4 regions of the Paenibacillus sp. 2RAB27 genome follow, and region 2 is predicted to be linked to each of the others. Evidence: riboswitches for the same ligand, from Rfam matches in the RefSeq annotation. Region 2 holds a riboswitch; each other region holds the start of a gene.

Region 1 (4,500 bases), on a different contig from region 2:
GGCATGACGCTCGGTGCTTTATCTGTAACCGGCAATAAATTCAAGCGAAGAGGTGCAGGTGTTCCCTTACATCATACGGTATCTATGCCATATGACGGCTATATGGGTGATGGCGTCGACACGATTGAATACATGAAGAATTACATTCAAGACACGGGAAGCGGCGTATCGCTGCCGGCTGCGATCATCGTGGAAACGATTCAAGGTGAAGGCGGAATCAACGAGGCGAGCATTTCATGGTTGCGCAGTCTTGAGACGTTATGTAAAGAGCAAGGTATTCTACTCATCGTCGATGATGTACAGATGGGTTGTGGAAGAACAGGAACCTTTTTCAGCTTCGAAGAGGCGGGAATTAAACCGGATATTATCTGTCTGTCTAAGTCCATTGGTGGTTATGGATTGCCAATGGCGTTGACACTGATTCGACCTGAACTGGATATTTGGGAACCTGGTGAACATAATGGCACCTTCCGGGGCAACAATTTAGCCTTCATAACAGCCTCGGAAGCACTTCGTTATTGGGAAAATGAGCAATTCTCTATGAGCATTCTGGAGAAAGGCAGGCTGTTAAATAGCTGTCTGCAAGAAATGGTAGCCTCTTACCCACAATTAAAAGGGAAGGTCAGAGGAAGAGGGCTTATGCAAGGTATTGTCTTCGAAGTTAGTGGCCTAGCAGAGAGAATATGTGAACGTGCCTTCTCGAAGGGACTGATCATGGAAACCTCTGGAACCGACAGTGAAGTTGCCAAAATCATGCCACCGTTAATCATTGATGAAGCAGGCTTAGTCCAAGGATTGGACATTTTACGAGAAAGTATGGAAGAAATTTATACAGAATTAAAGTTGACAAGTAAACAGGCATAGGAGGAGCAGGCAATGATAGTAAGACAACTTGCCGAGAGAGTCGGCACTGAATTCCATGTAGATACAGAAACTTGGTATAGTACACGATTGCTTGTGAAAAGTGACCAGGTAGGCTTCTCTTTGCACGATACGACGATTAAAGCCGGTACTGAAACAGAGATATGGTACAAACATCATGTTGAAGCCGTGTACTGTATTCAAGGAGACGGTGAGATTGAAGTCCTCGAAAGCAAAGAGATTTATCCCATTTCCGAAGGAACCCTCTATGTCTTAAACGGTCATGAGAAACATCTGCTGCGCGGTAGAACGGATATGCGTATGATTTGTGTGTTTAATCCGCCTACAACAGGCCGAGAAGTTCATGATGCTGAAGGGACATACCCGTTAGACCAAATCTAATAAGGAGAGTGGCAATCCATGTTGACATCCAAGGGGCAAATTACGGTGAATCGATCGAGCATGCAAGACAGCTATCCATCAAGAATCTATCAGGAGCCAAAGCTACTGGAGCGGCAGGATCTGGTGGTTTATAACCCTACAATTAATCAGACAGAAATTAGTAAGGAGCAGCTTACATTTTACGAGGAAAATGGTTATTTGTTCTTGGAATCCTTTTTTACCGAGGAGCAGGTTCAATTTTGGAAGCAAGAGCTAGCAAGACTTTGGGAGCAAAGTAAAGAAGTGCAGAAGCCTGAAGTGATCAGAGAACCAGGGAATGATGAAATTAGATCCATATTCGCTGTGCATCGTGATGACGAAGTGTTCAAACAAATGGCTTCGGATCAACGTATACAAGACATCGTTAGTCAAATTTTGGGTAGCCAACCCTATATCCATCAATCCAGAATTAATTTTAAACAAGGATTTACAGGTAAAGAGTTTTATTGGCATTCGGATTTTGAAACTTGGCATGTGGAAGATGGGATGCCGAGAATGCGAGCGCTTAGCTGTTCAATTGCGTTAGAAGATAATCATGCCAATAACGGTCCCCTTATGGTTATACCTGGCTCACATCGTACATTTGTTTCCTGTGTAGGGGAAACGCCGGATGAGAATTATAAATCCTCGCTTCGCCGTCAAGAATATGGGGTTCCTGACCAAGAGAGTCTAAAACAGCTTGCCAAACAAGGCGGTATTGTTGCACCTACGGGTAAAGCTGGCTCCATCCTCCTATTCGATTGTAATTTAATGCACGGTTCAAATAGTAATATTACCCCAGATCCGCGCAGCAATGTTTTCATTGTATATAATAGTGTGCTGAATAAACTCAATGCTCCTTACTCAGGTAAGGGACCTAGACCAGATTATATCGCTGAACGCTTATCATGACATGATGTTTAAGGATCTTCCTAGTGGAGGGTCCTCATCGGTAATCAAAGAGGTGAAGCGGCGTGTTATCCATATTAGGCAGCATTCTAGCGATTCAAATCGTCTATGTTTCTTGTTTCACACTCCGTATGATCCTGACTTTAAAAGGTGAGAAGTATACAGCCGCTGCGATTAGTATGATAGAAGAGAACGATTGGTTTTGGAAGTATTGGCTCGAAGAAAAAATGAAAAGTTTTTGTACGCCTGCATTCGCAACGTAGATTCGAAAGCGTTCATCATTACGCTGGAACCAAAGAGCTTGCATGGTGGCTTTTGGTTGAAAATGATTCGGAAATAAGCAGGCATGAGTAAGCGCTGAGTCTTGCACGAGGCAAGAGCGGGGGAACCAAGTAAGCAGGTGTATGGCAGCATGCACAGTTGGGGTGAATCTCAGATGTATTGAGTAGGGCTATTCTCAGGTCCGAATCCGACAGCTAACTTCGTAAGCGTAATTGTGTAGAGGTAACGAGGAGGAGTGTGGCTTAAAGGCTAATTTTCGTTGCCTCTCAAAGGGGGAAAAGTAAAATGAAAAACAAGGAAGAATCCAATTCATCTGAGTATGTACTGGTCAATGCTCCGAACCGAGCGGGAAAAGATTTCATTCATCTATTACGTTCAAAAGGCATTCAATATTATGCACTCACGAACAATAAGTATGGAAAGAAAAAGCTGGAAGCTATGGGTGTGGATTCGATTATTATGGTTGACACCGAAGATGCCGCGACTTGGGTGCTCCCTGATATCCAAATAAGTAAAGTTTATTTATTTGAAATTAGTTTTAATCTATGCAGCAGGTATATTCAAATTTGTAAAGAGTGGGGCTCTGAGTCGATACACGTTGTAACAAAAGGGGATAAGTCAAGGAGTGCATATAGAGGCCTGGGTGCTAACCAATTTACGTACATAAACACGAACAATGAGGTATCATCTCTTTTGCCTTAAAGGTAGGTCGATACATTTCCTAAGTTGTTTATGGAAACTTGTAGAGTTTAAATAGAAGAGAGTAAAAAGTAAGAGTTCATCAAACCACAACTATGTGTTTAAAGCTGTGGTTTGATGGGCTATATTTTGTTTCGGATCAGATGAAATGGCATATTAATGCATTATATTTCCTAATTAGGTAATGATTAATATAAAATAGTATATAGGGATGGTTATAAAAATGGTTTTGTATATTTCAATTGTTATTATTTTGGCTTTTGTTTTATGGGGAGCTCTTGCCCCTAATAAGCTGGCTGATTCCGCGACTTCACTCTTCGACTTTTCGATTAATAATTTTGGATGGTTTTTCTTAATTTCAACGTTTGGTATCTTACTCTTTGCTTTCTATCTTGCGTTTAGTAAGTACGGAAGGATTAAACTGGGTAAAGATGAAGATGAACCTGAATATTCAACAGCAACTTGGTTCGCTATGTTGTTTAGTGCCGGAATGGGGATTGGGCTTGTTTTTTGGGGGGTGTCTGAGCCATTATCCCATTTTTTATCACCACCTGAGGGAGCTTCTGTAGCATCCATAGAAGCTGCACGACTAGCCATGCGTTATTCCTTTTTCCATTGGGGAGTTCATCCATGGGCAATCTACACCATCATTTCGCTAGCCTTAGCTTACTTTCAATTCCGGAAAGGTAAGAGGGGGCTAATTAGCGCCGTCTTTTCACCCATTCTTGGCAAGATATCAGAGGGATGGGTTGGAGGTGTGATAGATACACTTGCCATCATTGCTACTGTATTTGGTGTTGCCACCTCGCTTGGTTTAGGTGCACTTCAGATTAATGGCGGATTAAATCATATGTTCGGTATTTCAATAAGTCCATTTGTTCAAGTGGTCATTATTGCAGTGGTTACGGTTTTATTCTTGCTCTCGGCCACGACAGGCTTGGACAAAGGGATCCGAATATTGAGCAATACCAATTTAATTATAGCCGTCTTGCTAATGACTTTCGTATTTGTAGTTGGCCCTACCTCCTTCATTCTGGATTTATTTACTTCTACTTTAGGGGGATATTTGCAAAATATTGTGTACATGAGCCTACGAATGACTCCGTTTACACAGGGAACCTGGGTTGGTGTCTGGACGTTATTTTATTGGGCATGGTGGATAGCTTGGGGTCCTTTTGTCGGTACTTTTATTGCACGTGTTTCCAAAGGCAGAACAATCAAGGAGTTTGTATTAGGTGTTCTCTTGATCCCAAGTTTATTTAGCTTCGTTTGGTTTTCTGTATTCGGAGGAACAGGGTTGCACTTAGAGTTGTTTGATCATTATCCGAT
Region 2 (4,500 bases):
TTTTCACACCAGGGACACGCTCCCCCCACTTCGTTGGCATCACAGAGGCATAACGAGCGATCAATGATTGTTCCACTGACGTGAAGGTTGGGACAGGAGGTGCGGCTGATGGTGCAAGCGTTGGTGTTGGTGTTGATGTTGATGTTGGTGTTGATGTTGGTGTTGATGTTGGTGTTGATGTTGGTGTTGATGTTGATGTTGATGTTGATGTTGATGTTGGTGTTCCTATAGATGTAGATGTAGAATCAACCGCCGTTTCCACTTCTGCAGCACGTTGCTCCACCCCACATCCTGCAAGCGCTACCATCGCACTTATGAAGAAAAGGAGGCACATCGTGCGCCCCCTCATTTATGTTTCCGCCAGTCTAATTTACTTTTCTCCAGCTGATAGGCGAAATCGTTCTCAAGACGTTTCTCTTCCGCCTTGCGAGCAGCCTCTACCCTGGCTCTCTCTGCATCCTTCTTCGCTTGCTCTTCCGCTTTCATCGCGTCAGCCTGGGCTTTGAGCCCTTCCAGTATTTCCGGACGCAGCAGATCCTTCAGCGTTGCAGGTTTATCTTGCACGCTAGCCGCAGCTGGCGTAATCTTTGCTTTCTTTTTCACCATAATAAGGTCACCTCGTCTACAAGTTCTCCCTATTATTGTACACTTCTATTGATGTAAATGATACGGCACTGTTGCAACAACGATATCCTTATCGGCTTGAAGCTTCGAACGAATCCGCGCCGCAGATTGATTATGGAGCAGACGGTGCCACCATTTCTTCGGCATGAATTGCGGGAGAATAACCATGATCGACTGCTTCTCCGACATATGAGTGTCGATGCGATCAATGAATTCAGCCAGCGGCTTCAGAATCGTTCTGTAGCGTGATTTGAACACTACGAGTCGAACACCTGGATCCCAGATCTGCCACTTCTCCTGCATCGATTCTTCGTCCTCATCCGAGAAGGAGACATAGAACGCGATGACGTTAGGCGAGAGCGATTTGGCATAGTTCAGGGTCTGCTCTACCGCTTTGTGAATCCCAGCCACAGGCACGATAATGACCGGCTCTTTGGTACATACACGGTCTTGTGTGATATCGATCCGCAACTGTTTGGCTACGTCGTCGTAATGGTGACTAATTTTCGTAATGAGCCAGAGGAGGATCGGTGTAATGATAATGACAATCCAAGCACCCTCGCTGAATTTGGTAACGGAGAAAATGATAAGAACTACTAGGGAGACGATACCGCCCAGCCCGTTGATGATCAGCTTCCCAATCCAGCCAGATACGCGCTCTTTGAGCCATTTCCGAACCAACCCCGTCTGAGCAAGTGTAAAAGATAAAAACACGCCAATCGCATAAAGCGGAATAAGTGCATCGGTTTTACCTTTAAAGCCAATCAATAGCAGGCTGGCTAATACGCCTAGCGTAATAATGCCATAGTGATACGAAAGCCGATCCCCACGGAAGGAGAACATGCGCGGGAAGTTTTTGTCTTGGGCCATGATGGACGCCAAGATCGGGAAGCCATTGAAGCTTGTATTCGCAGCGAGCACCAAGATGAGCATGGTCGCGATTTGCGTCGCGTAGTACATAACGCCTCGGCCAAAGGCCTGCTCCGTCACCATCGAAAGAACCGATGTATGACCGTTATGATCCGGTGCCACCCCATACCCTAAGGCAATCAGTGTTACACCACCGAACACGATGGCCAACAAGCCGCCTAGAGAGAGGAGTGTTCGTTTGGCATTATTGACAGATGGCGTTCTAAAATGCGGTACGGCATCAGAGATCGCTTCGATCCCCGTTACAGCTGAACAACCGGACGAGAACGCTTTGAGAAGTACGAATAGGGTTAATGAGTTCGTCGCTGAGCTTGGTGCGAATTCGATCGCATGCGTATTCATAGATCCTGTCAGTAAATCGAAAATACCTTTACCCACTAACAACAAGATACAAAGAATAAAAAAGTACGTTGGAATCGCGAATACCGTTCCTGATTCGGAAGTACCTCGCAAGTTCAGCCAGACCATAATCCAAACCAGTAAGATGGTCAGCGGAACAATGTACGGTACAGCCGATGGAAATGCCGAGGTAATTGCCTGGACACCAGCCGATATCGAAACGGCTACGGTTAAGGTATAGTCGATTAGCAGAGAGACACCGGTAAGACGTCCCCACACCATGCCTAAATTTTCTTTCGTCACCATATAGGCGCCGCCGCCCATCGGGTACGCTTCGATCACCTGTCTATAGCTCAACACGAGCAGTAGAATCAAAGCAATAATCGAAACCGCAATCGGCAACGAGAAGGCAAAAGCTGCAACCCCCACTGTCGCGAGCTCTAACAGAATTTGCTCCGTCCCATACGATACGGATGATAAGGCATCTGACGACAAGATAGGGAGGGCTTTCCAGACAGGCATTTTCTCCGACTCAATCTCACTCGACTTTAGCGGCTTACCGAACACAATTTTTTTCAATGAATCACTTGTCATTTCGCCGTTGTTCCTCCAATTAAAGCCATATCAATACTATATTTTTGAAAAATGGACGCAAAAAAACACAAGGATCGACCTTGTGTTTTGAACACACGTTCTCCTTTCTCACGTTCGCTTACGAGGTTAGCTGCCGGGTTCGGGCCGCGAGAAATCTGCCCTAAAAGGTACTGAATCCGTACCGTTATTCACCCCATGTTACTCGTGGTTCCCCCGCTTTTCTTAAAAGAAAATTAAGCGAAATATTCAACTGTTCATGTACGTGTTGAATACTACTCTCTTCTACCAACATAGTAAAGGAGGGAAAAAACGTAAAAAGCACTCTCCGACCTCACGTTTCACCCGATAATTCGCTTACAATTACCTGATTCGTTGATTATCTTCCATTCTCGTAGCTAATCAGGGTATTTTGACTAAACAACAAGTTTGCAATCCATCAAAGTTGCTAGTTCGTGCGAATATTACGTTGGATGATGAGGTTTTTCACTTTAGGGCACTACCATTGTAGCGTGGTTGACTGAAACCGAGTTATTTAACAACCGCTTCCTTTAAATAATCGTGTAGTTGACCCAATCCACGCGAGTTCCGCCCATTTTGTCAAAAAACTGTTGTGCACGATGATTGTCTGGCGCGGTGATCCATGACATGTAGGCATAGCCGTTTTCCTTGGAGTAGGTTTGGCACTTCTGGAACAAGTCTTCTTCTGCAGCGGTCCCCCGGTAAGACTCGAGAAGGAAGAGGTCATTCATGATCGTAATGGGATTTGCCTTCATCGTACTACAAGAAAAATACAAGGTCGCAAAGCCGACGAGTTCTCCCTCTTGGTCGACAACAAACTGTATACCGCCTTGTTCCTGAAGCAAGTTTCTAATCAGTCGATGAATAGAAGTTATCAGCGGCTGTGGCTTCTTATAAAAGCCTACAATATAGGCACACATCAACTCTGTTAATGCCTCCAAATCTTCAAGTTCCACTTTTCTTATCACGTGTCCCATTGTATTCCTCCATGTGTTTTATGAATAATAATACAATTATATGTATAAACATTCAACAATTTACTAATTTAATACAAGCCAATTCATTGACACACCCTACCCGCCATGATAAACTGTCACAAAATATATTATAGTTTAGATCGGAAGGTGTACCATGTCAGACAACGCAACCTCTTCAGCTCAAGGAACAACACACGCTCAACCTGAGATGCCTGGCCGCTTACGAGAAACGCCTGTCTCCTGGTTGCTCTGTTTTACAATTGTACTTGTTATCATGAACACGATGATGTTCAATCTGGCACTGCCCAAAATTTCCGTACAATTCGAGCTCAGTCCTTCAACGGCATCGTGGATTGTTACGGGGTATTCAATCATTTTCGCCATCGCATCGATCACCTACAGCCGCTTGTCCGACTTCGTGCCTATTCGCAGGCTCTACGTCATTGCCCTGCTCTCGCTAGGCGGCGCCTCCATTCTAGGGTTGTTCACGGACAGCTTCGGACTGTTGCTATTTACGCGGTTGATTCAAGCATCCGGCGCAGGTGCGATCCCTTCGCTTGGTATCGTACTCGTAACCCGCTACATTCCGTTGTCTCGTAGAGGCAGAGCCATGTCGCTCATCCTTTCCGCGGCTTCTCTTGGCTTGGGACTAGGTCCCGTCGCAGGGGGATCCATCGTTCAGTATTTGGGCTGGCATTTCCTGTTCGTCATTACAGCGGTAACGCTGCTGCTAATTCCTATCTTTCTCATCCTGCTGCCAAAAGAAAAACCAGAAAGCGGCTCGTTCGATTTCATCGGAGCTCTGCTCCTCGGGATTGGGACGACGGGGTTGCTGCTCTTCCTTACGTCTAAGAGTCTGATCGCACTCCTAGCAGGCGTCATCGCGATTGTCCTATTCACTCTGCGCATTCGCCGAGCCTCACAACCGTTCGTGCTGCCTGCCCTATTCGGCGACAGACCCTATATGGCGCTCAGCGCAATCGGCGTGTTTTCCTATATGATCAGCTTTGGCTTCTTG
Region 3 (4,500 bases), on a different contig from region 2:
AAAAGGTCGGGAGTTCGAATCTCTCAGGGCGCGCCATTTACACTTTATATTCACTACGGGACGTAGCTCAGCTTGGTAGAGCACCTGCTTTGGGAGCAGGGGGTCGCATGTTCAAATCGTGTCGTCCCGACCATTTTAGAATTTTTTATATGCGGGCGTAGTTTAATGGTAGAACTTCAGCCTTCCAAGCTGATCGCGCGGGTTCGATTCCCGCCGCCCGCTTACAGAAGAAAGAGACCACCTTCGGGTGGTCTCTTTCTTCATTATTAGGGAATTGAACCCTTTAGGGCTCGATGAGTAATAAACCTACTTCCCGCAATTTAACTGGATTTTCTCCATCTATTTGAAGCGTATTTCTCGAATTCGAAAGCTTAACTGTATTTCCTGTAGTTAAATTCCTTCGATTTGGTCGATTCTTCAAATTTCATATAAATTAAATGTACTTTCTCCATGTAATCACGAAAATACATCAGATTCGAGTAAATTAGCTGTAGTTTATACATCTAAACACGAATCGGGAGTCTTCTTGCGTTCGCAAAAGAACCGACAGATTCATCGACATAGAGCATCGACCTTCCGTTTCATATTCATATTTTCCAATAGTCATACACGTGTATCTAGGTTAAAATGGGAAAAACATGCAAAGGGGACTTACCGAAATGAACGCTATTGAAAATCGTATTCAGGGGTTACACCAGTATCAATCGCAGTTAACGGCGCCTGCTGATCTGGCTGCATTCTGGGAGCGTGCATATACGGAAGCTACGCAAGATGCATCCTATACAAGAGAGCCGGTAGCATCACCTTTTATACAAGCGGAAGTGAATAAGATCGTCTTGCAGGGTGCTGCGGAAACACCGATTCATGCTTGGTTGTTACTGCCTAATGCTGAGAGCAAGTCTAAGAAGGTACCTTGTATTGTTACATTCCCAGGCTATACGGGCTCCAAGGGAAGACCCGAGGATCATGCTGCTTGGTTGCTTATGGGGTATGCGGTACTTGCGGTTGATGTACGCGGGCAAGGCGGCGAAAGCGGTAACCTGCTGCCACAGGAGACTGGCATGACGAGGGGCTGGATTACACAGGGGATTCTCGACGCGGAGACGAGCTACTATCGTGCAGTTGCGATCGATTCATTACGTGCTGTACACTGCGCGTTAGAGCAGCCAGAAATCGACAGTGAGCGGGTATTCGTATACGGCGGAAGCCAGGGCGGAGGGCTTGCCCTACTCGTAACCGCGCTTGAGAAGCGTATTCGGTCAACCATTGCCCATGTACCGAATCTATGCCACATGGATTTGGGCTTGTTGCAATCGGTCAGCTCACTTAGTGAGGCAGCGGAATTCGTTACCCGGTTCCCAGAATATCTGCCAGATGTACTGCGAACAGTTTCCTATTTCGATATCGTGAATTTGGGCGATCGAATTGAGCAGCCTGTTCACGTTACGGTAGGATTGAAGGATACGTGCTGCTTGCCAGAAGCGATTTTCGCTGCGTATAACCGAATCGAATCAGCACACAAATCGATTGAAGTGTACCCCTTCATGGGGCACGCGACACCTCCTGGCTCTCATGCAGCGGCACATGCCTTTTTCTCAAAATGGTAAGGTCTGAAGTAAGAGGCTTCACACTTGGATAACCTATTACTAACTTGAAGGGAGGTGCTGACAAATGGAAAAAATGGATTCATTTGAAGAGGTATTTAAGCTGATGGAAGCCGCTTTTCCTGTAACTGAAATAAGGACGTATGAAGGTCAACGAGCACTGTTATCTCATCCTAATTACAGCATCGATGTCGAGAAAGATCCTCAAAGGCAGCTACTTGGCTTCTTGGCCAGTTGGAACTTTAGTACGTTTCGATTTGTGGAACATATCGCCGTCAACGCTGCCATAAGAGGCGGTGGGATTGGCAAGCAAATGCTGACGACGTATATGAGCCGTGCAAGTACCCCTATCGTACTTGAAGTCGAGCCTCCGACTGCCTCAGATGCTACGCGGAGAATTGAATTCTATAAGCGCTGCGGCTTCCATTTGAACCTATTTCCTTATGCGCAGCCACCACTCAGAGAAGGGCAACTGAAATTGCCTCTCAACATCATGAGTTATCCTAGTCCGATGACAGAAAATGAGTTTAATCCCTGTAAGCATATCCTATTTACCGAGGTGTATAAGCAGCTGCTCTGAAAAGAGTGGCTGTTTTTTTTGTGCTTTACATAGGAAAGGAAACACTTACCATCTCGCAAAAGTTGTCATCCTAAAACGAACTATGCTAGTCTAATATAGACAAAAAATGCCGAATCTCGGAGCATCGAAAGCTCTGGTACGGGGGACTTCTTTACTTGGGGTGAATGAATGCTCAGTTAGCCATAGGCTAATGGGTGCGCTAGGGAAAACCTCTTCCCGAACCCGTCAACTAACCTCGGAGGCTTCAAGGAGGCACAACGTTTTGAAACTTTTTACCAAAAGCTTTATTTGTTCATGCGCTCTTGTAGGCGCAGCCTTTTTCCTGTTCGCCGCTCCATCCACGCATGCTGCTGCCCCAGACACCTCTTCGGTGAAGGTTCAAGTCAATGATGACTTGGTGCAGTTCCCGGAAGTACAGCCGTTTATTGATACGGAGGGTACACTTCAGGTGCCATTACGTGTGCTATCGGAGAAGTTAGGCTATCAAGTGGGATGGGCGAAGCAAGGCGATGAAGTCGTCGTCACGCTGATGAACAAGGAGCAGGCGATTCAACTCACAACGGACGAAGAGCAAGCGATCGTGAACAGTAAGTTAGTTGAATTAGAGAGCAGTCCAACTTTGGTTAAAGGGAGTACCTATGTCCCTCTACGCTTTGTTACAGAGACGTTTGGATCTGCGATTGCGTGGAACGATGCGAATAAAATTGCCATCGTGGAAGAGGACGGCAAGACTCATAAGCCAGCCTGGATTGCACCGCCACCAGCAGCTCTAGCAGCCCCAGTGGCCAAGGTCGTTCAGTCATCCATTGCAGCTCAAATTATTCAAGCTGCAACGACGTTCAAAGGGACACCGTACCGATGGGGAGGAACTACACCTAAGGGTTTTGATTGCTCTGGATTCGTTCGTTATGTATACGAGGCCAAAGGTATCGAGCTGCCACGCACCTCCGTGCAAATGTACGATAATGCGGGGGCGAGAGTGACGGATTTGAAAGCGGGAGACCTCGTCTTCTTTGCTTCTGGTATCGTCAACCATGTAGGCATTTACATCGGAAATAATCAATTCATTTCCTCGACAACATCCGTTGGTGTAACGGTTGATAGTCTCGCTAGCTCCTATTGGGGCTCCAGATATGTAGGTGCTAAACGCGTGTTATAGGTAGTTACGAAATCAAGTAAATCATCGATCTAAGAGCGTATGTTCGCTAAGTCTTTCTTTATTGAAAGCAAAGCGGCAGATGCTCTATTTTTTGCGCGAATTTGTGCGATTCTTATCGAATTTTTGAGAATTATAGCCTATAATGGAACAATGGTTGGAAGAAAGTAGGTGGCGCGTACGGCATGCAAGTCAGTGTCTGGAAAAGCTTGTTTCATAAAATTAAATTGTCGGGTCGAACAGATCGCATGTATAACGTGGAAACAGGTCCTGCCATACCAGAAGACATTCGGGTCGTGATTAAGCAATTTTTTCATACGTATAACCATTTCAAAGGGGCTAGGCAATTCCAAACAGATACGTTTATTAAAGAAGTATTTTATGCAACAAAACAAGATCCGAGAGATCAGCGCTCAATAGATGAGATGGAAACTTATATTCAGAGCAAGAATGTGAATCGGTTACGACTGAAATCTTATGTGATTGATGAATATTTACGTGTTGGTGAGAAGGTGTGTATGATCGGTGTGACGCGGGAGTTTAGCAATGCGCATCGCAATCGTGTGCTTTATTTTATCATTCAGGAAGAAGGCATTTGGCGGTTCCATCATATCGTGAGATCACATCATGGCAAAATTCTAGAGAAATTTCAGGTGAAGGAACAGGTTGGATTTGTGGTTGGGGATGATAAGGTAGCGCTGCTCTTTCTTACACATGCCGATTCGGCGGATGCTTCCACGTTCATGTTAGGGGATTATGTTCACTCAGAAGGTTATCTGGAAGTGGAGCAAGAGGTCAGCGATCAGCTCTATTATCGCATTGTTCGAATGAATCGCGTACATTAAGAAGGTTGAATACGCTTCATGGACTACTTCGTGATCAAAAGTGGAGTTTTTGAACAACCTCTATAAGCGGCATGAATAGGCTTTGCTCGGTCGTCGAGTAACGCTTATTTGGTGTATGCGAATATGGAAGTATACAAGTGGACACAGCCCGCCTCCATGTGAAAGAATGGAACTATTATGCATCAGGTGAAAGGTTAGGTGTACATGCCTGAAAGGGAGGCAAAGATGGAGAAAGAACCGATGGGGCTGCAGGAGCAGTTTTGGAAAAAAGTAGATGGCGAGCAGTTAGGGCAGCTTCTGCAAATGATTGCTTTG
Region 4 (4,500 bases), on a different contig from region 2:
GTCCCCGCCATCGATCCAGCGGATGTTCGGTGTCGCTGCTTCGTTCACGATGAGTGTAAAGTCTTCCACCGTCACGCCGCACAGTTCCGCAACGAGACCAGGGAATGGCGTAATTCGGCAATGTCCGCGTTGATCTTTATAACCGGAGCGAGCACCAAAGAGCAGCTTGCCTCCTGCTGCTACGTACTGCTTAAGCAGCTCGGCCGTTTCCTCCGACATAATAGCTGGATGAGGGTAGACGAGCACTTTGTAACGAGCTAGGTCATCTAGGGTAGTCTTATTTTGCACATACAAATAATCGTATGGGATATGACTGAATTGCAGGGCTTTCCCCCAGCTATATTCACTCTCTCTTGTTAGTGGACCATGATAGTGGTCAAGCTCCCCATCCCACTCATTGTCATAATCGTGCAGGATAGCCACCTCCGCAGCGAAACGAGAGCCAGCGATAACTTCCCCGATTTTACCCAATTCCCGGCTAATTGTTGCGGCTTCGGCGACCCTGCGGTTAGGACGGTTATGATAATCGTTGATCCCATGCCAATAAATCTCGGTACCGAAGGTTGCCGTCCGCCATCTGAAAAACAACACCATATCCGCCCCATGAGCAACCGATTGATAGGTCCATAATCGCATTTGACCTGGTTTGGGTGCAGATTGCCCCATCGTGTTCACCCAACCGCCAGGGCCTGACTGCTGCTCCATAATGCAGAAAGTGGGGGAGATCGAGCGTACCTTGGTGAGTTGGTTGGAATTGCTGCGGTCCATGAGTGGTTGCTCGCGATCAGCATCGTTCCAAATGGTTGAGAAGTTCGGATACGAGTCGAAAGAAAAGAAATCAAGCAGTTCATCCGTCATGGCATGGCTATCCAGATGACCAAACATGCCGTTGGTTGTGATCCACTGAGTGGGCGCAAGCTCACGCAAGATGTCTACCTGCAAACGGGCAAAGGAAATGACGTTGTCCGAGATAAATCGCTTTTCATCCAGCGCTTGATGAGGGTTAACGGACTTGGAAGGCGCAGGGCGAGTTAAATGGACTTGTTCCCAGTCCGAGTAACTCTGGTTCCAGAAGACGGTCCCCCAAGTCTCATTTAATGCCTCTAAGGTACCGTATTTCTCCTGTACCCACTTCCTAAACGCTGCATGATCTGCCTCGGCATAGAAGACATTTATCTCACAGTTAAGCTCGTTGTCAATCTGCCAGCCTACGACCCCTGGATTGTTGGCATAATGCCGCGCCATAGCCTCAGTAATTTTCGCACAGTATTCGCGGTAAATAGGGCTGCTGTAATTGTAGTGACGTCTCATCCCGTGCTGATACTGCACACCATCAAAGTTAGCATTCAGAATTTCGGGGTATTTGTAGGTCATCCAAGCAGGCGGTGTTGCTGTGGGAGTACCGAGAATGACCTGTAGTCCATGCTCGTGAGCAAGACTTATCGCACGGTCGAACAGATCAAAGGCAAATACCCCTTCCTCTGGTTCAAAGAAATTCCATGCAAACTCTCCCATCCGTACGATGGTAAAGCCGATTTCTCGCATTCTCCTATAATCGTCAGCCCACATAGCCTCTGGCCACTGCTCAGGGTAGTAGCATACGCCTAAATCAAACTTCTCTCCCGGAATGGTCTTTTCCATGAGTCATAACATCCCCATTTCTATAGATGTAGTAATTTTTTGTTATTTAAAATCCTTTATGTACTCATTATATTTCTTTATAATATTATGTATATAACATCATTTTGCGACGTATATCAGATTTTTGCGTTTTGGAGGACACATGAAAATTCATTATGTATTACCGGAGCCCATGTACAAACACTATACGGTTTATCCGGATATGATTGGTCAATATGCGGATTTCCCTGAGCATCAGGAGTGGCGGTTTAAGGGGCAGCTGCAACAAGCCAATTTGCATATTGTGTTAAGCGGTAAAGGCTACGTCAAAGCGAATGGGAAGGAATTCTCCCTGGAAGCAGGACAAGGCTTTTATTACGGATCGGGCCTTGAACAGGAGTATCGAACCGATCCAAACGATCCGTGGCAAGTATTTTGGGTACACCTTGCAGGTGAGGGACTCGACAGGCTGTTGAATGATCAAGGAACTTCAGCAGTATGGCTGTTTACATATTGGGATGTACCCAAGCTCAAACAATTGACAGGAGATTTATTGGAGCTGGCATCCCCATATGATCGGAATGAGGTACAATTGGCCGTGAAGCTCTATGAACTGCTTGCTGAGCTTGCCTTACGTGCAGAGACGCATGGAACAGTAACTATTCTGGATAAGCGTGCACGGATGAGAGAGGTCGCGGAATATATTCGTACGCACTGCACGAAACCGCTAACTCTCCTGCAGATGGCCGAGCAGGCAGGTTTCAGTACCTTTTACTTTAGTCGAATGTTTCACGAAGTGATGGGGCGGACTCCGGTCGAGTGGCTGTTCGAATGTCGTCTGGTTGTAGCTAAACAACTGCTCATGTCTACCGAATGGACGATTAAGCAAGTGGCTGAGCATGTCGGATTTTCCCAGAGCAGCTACTTTATTGCGCGCTTCCGAGAGCATACCGGAATGACACCACAGGAGTATCGGCGGCTCTACAGCACGTAGGTTTCCTAGGTCTATAGAGCTTCATCTCCTAAAGAGCATTAATAAGTAGCAAAGTATGGGATAATCAACGACACTCCTATATGTATGCGCTTTCATCGACTACCAAAGTCAAATAAGCAATAATTAAAGGCGAATCTACGTTTTACAATCGATAAAGAACGGCGTAAGATTCATTACGACAAGTTGATTCTATGTGAAAAGAAACCACTTAATTCCCAGTAGGGGAAACGGGGGAACCAATCGAAGCCGTTCAAGCAATACTTGGCTTCATGGGGTGAATCCTGATGCTCGCAAGCATTAGGTAGGACGCTCTCAAGTCCGAATCCGACAGCTAACCTCGTAAGTGCATTGAGAGAGAACCGCACACTCGCCTTCTTATGTAAAGAAGTCCGAGAGTAGAGATTCTCTGCTCTTAGGGCTTCTTTTTGCATGCCGTCAACCCAAAATGTTACATAAATGTTATAAGGAGGCTATACCATGCATGCTATTGAAATCAATAATTTGACCAAAACCTATGGGAACGCAAGAGGTATTACCGATGTTAGTTTTTCAATCGAAGAAGGGGAGATCTTTGGTTTTATTGGACCGAATGGGGCAGGGAAATCAACAACGATTCGAACGCTGCTGTCTCTGATTTTTCCAACAAGCGGCAGTGCCAAAATTTTTGGAAAAGACTGCATCCAGTTTGCGCCTGAAATAAAGAAAGAGATCGGCTACTTGCCTTCGGAAGTTTTTTATTATGACAACATGAAAGTAATCGACCTACTCAAGTATTCAGCCAGCTTTTACAAGAAGGATTGCACGAAGAGAATCAAAGAGCTTGCTGAAATTATGGATCTGGACGTTACGAAGAAAATTGATGATCTATCTCTGGGGAACAAAAAGAAAGTAGGCATCGTTCAAGGGCTGCTGCATGATCCTAAGCTTATTATTCTGGATGAACCGACAAGTGGACTTGACCCGCTCATGCAGCAGAAGTTTTTCGAATTGCTCGAACAACAGAATCAAAGAGGAGCCACGATTCTTTTTTCCTCTCATATATTGAGTGAAGTTCAGAGATTATGCGATCGCGTCGCGATTATTAAGGAAGGTAGAATTGTAACGGTTGAGAAGATCAGCACCTTAAAGGAAAACAATTTCAAGCGATTTAAAGTGGATACGGCACAAGCGCTCGACCCTAACTTTTTCAAGATGACCGGAGTCAATAACATTGATGTCCAAGGCCAGACGACGAGCTTCTTATTCAAAGGCAATATTAATCAAGTCATGCGAAAAATTGCCGAAATTGAAATCGATAATCTGTGGATCGAAGAGCCTGATTTAGAGGAGATCTTTATGCACTACTATGAGAAGGAGGCTTAAAGTGGAATGAATATATACCTTCATGAATTGAGAGCCTATCGGAAATCCACGATCACGTGGACGTGCTCCTTAATTGCGGTCATCGTCTTATTCCTGTCCCTTTTTCCATCGGTTTCTAAGGATTTTGCTGAGTTTTCTTCCATCTTAGAAGGGTATCCAGAAGGGGTAAGGAAAGCGCTTGGCATTCAAATCGAAACGTTTGGTACCCTACTCGGTTTCTATGTGTACATCTTTATGTACATTACGCTTTGCGGAGCCATTCAAGCCATGGTTCTGGGAACGTCTATACTCTCGAAAGAAATGCGCGAGAAAACAGCAGACTTTCTGCTTACGAAGCCCGTAACACGTACGAAAATTGTTACTTCCAAGCTATTAGCGGCTGTTACTTCTTTAGTCATTACGTGCGTGATTTATATCGCTGCAGCCTATCTAATGGCGCTTCAAGTCAAAACGGTCGATTTTGATGTGAGCACATTTCTATTGATTTCCCTCACTTTGCTGTTTATCCAGTTGATGTTCCTTGC

Evidence for each region. Region 2 has a riboswitch for cyclic di-AMP ahead of AB4114_RS16395 (APC family permease). Riboswitches for the same ligand answer to the same signal wherever they lie in the genome.
Region 1: another riboswitch for cyclic di-AMP. It lies ahead of AB4114_RS23935 (hypothetical protein); the one in region 2 lies ahead of AB4114_RS16395 (APC family permease).
Region 3: another riboswitch for cyclic di-AMP. It lies ahead of AB4114_RS05310 (C40 family peptidase); the one in region 2 lies ahead of AB4114_RS16395 (APC family permease).
Region 4: another riboswitch for cyclic di-AMP. It lies ahead of AB4114_RS06910 (ABC transporter ATP-binding protein); the one in region 2 lies ahead of AB4114_RS16395 (APC family permease).

What each region holds. Positions count from the first base shown of each region.
Region 1 covers NZ_JBFRGR010000020.1:88,372-92,871, forward strand. The annotation lists gene ectB (diaminobutyrate--2-oxoglutarate transaminase) at 1-864, shown strand, start outside; gene AB4114_RS23920 (ectoine synthase) at 877-1,263, shown strand; gene thpD (ectoine hydroxylase) at 1,282-2,193, shown strand; partial or broken gene AB4114_RS23930 (DUF2179 domain-containing protein) at 2,256-2,530, shown strand; cyclic di-AMP (ydaO/yuaA leader) riboswitch at 2,536-2,696, shown strand; gene AB4114_RS23935 (hypothetical protein) at 2,758-3,174, shown strand; gene AB4114_RS23940 (glycine betaine uptake BCCT transporter) at 3,395-4,500, shown strand, end outside.
Region 2 covers NZ_JBFRGR010000010.1:143,145-147,644, reverse strand. The annotation lists gene AB4114_RS16405 (polysaccharide deacetylase family protein) at 1-334, opposite strand, end outside; gene AB4114_RS16400 (YqkE family protein) at 346-606, opposite strand; gene AB4114_RS16395 (APC family permease) at 652-2,487, opposite strand; cyclic di-AMP (ydaO/yuaA leader) riboswitch at 2,588-2,737, opposite strand; gene AB4114_RS16390 (GNAT family N-acetyltransferase) at 3,036-3,482, opposite strand; gene AB4114_RS16385 (MFS transporter) at 3,637-4,500, shown strand, end outside.
Region 3 covers NZ_JBFRGR010000003.1:4,363-8,862, forward strand. The annotation lists tRNA gene AB4114_RS05285 (tRNA-Arg) at 1-36, shown strand, start outside; tRNA gene AB4114_RS05290 (tRNA-Pro) at 57-133, shown strand; tRNA gene AB4114_RS05295 (tRNA-Gly) at 152-222, shown strand; gene AB4114_RS05300 (acetylxylan esterase) at 660-1,607, shown strand; gene AB4114_RS05305 (GNAT family N-acetyltransferase) at 1,672-2,184, shown strand; cyclic di-AMP (ydaO/yuaA leader) riboswitch at 2,282-2,443, shown strand; gene AB4114_RS05310 (C40 family peptidase) at 2,447-3,343, shown strand; gene AB4114_RS05315 (hypothetical protein) at 3,526-4,185, shown strand; gene yyaC (spore protease YyaC) at 4,411-4,500, shown strand, end outside.
Region 4 covers NZ_JBFRGR010000003.1:399,508-404,007, forward strand. The annotation lists gene AB4114_RS06900 (beta-galactosidase) at 1-1,641, opposite strand, end outside; gene AB4114_RS06905 (AraC family transcriptional regulator) at 1,784-2,614, shown strand; cyclic di-AMP (ydaO/yuaA leader) riboswitch at 2,810-2,976, shown strand; gene AB4114_RS06910 (ABC transporter ATP-binding protein) at 3,092-3,976, shown strand; gene AB4114_RS06915 (ABC transporter permease subunit) at 3,983-4,500, shown strand, end outside.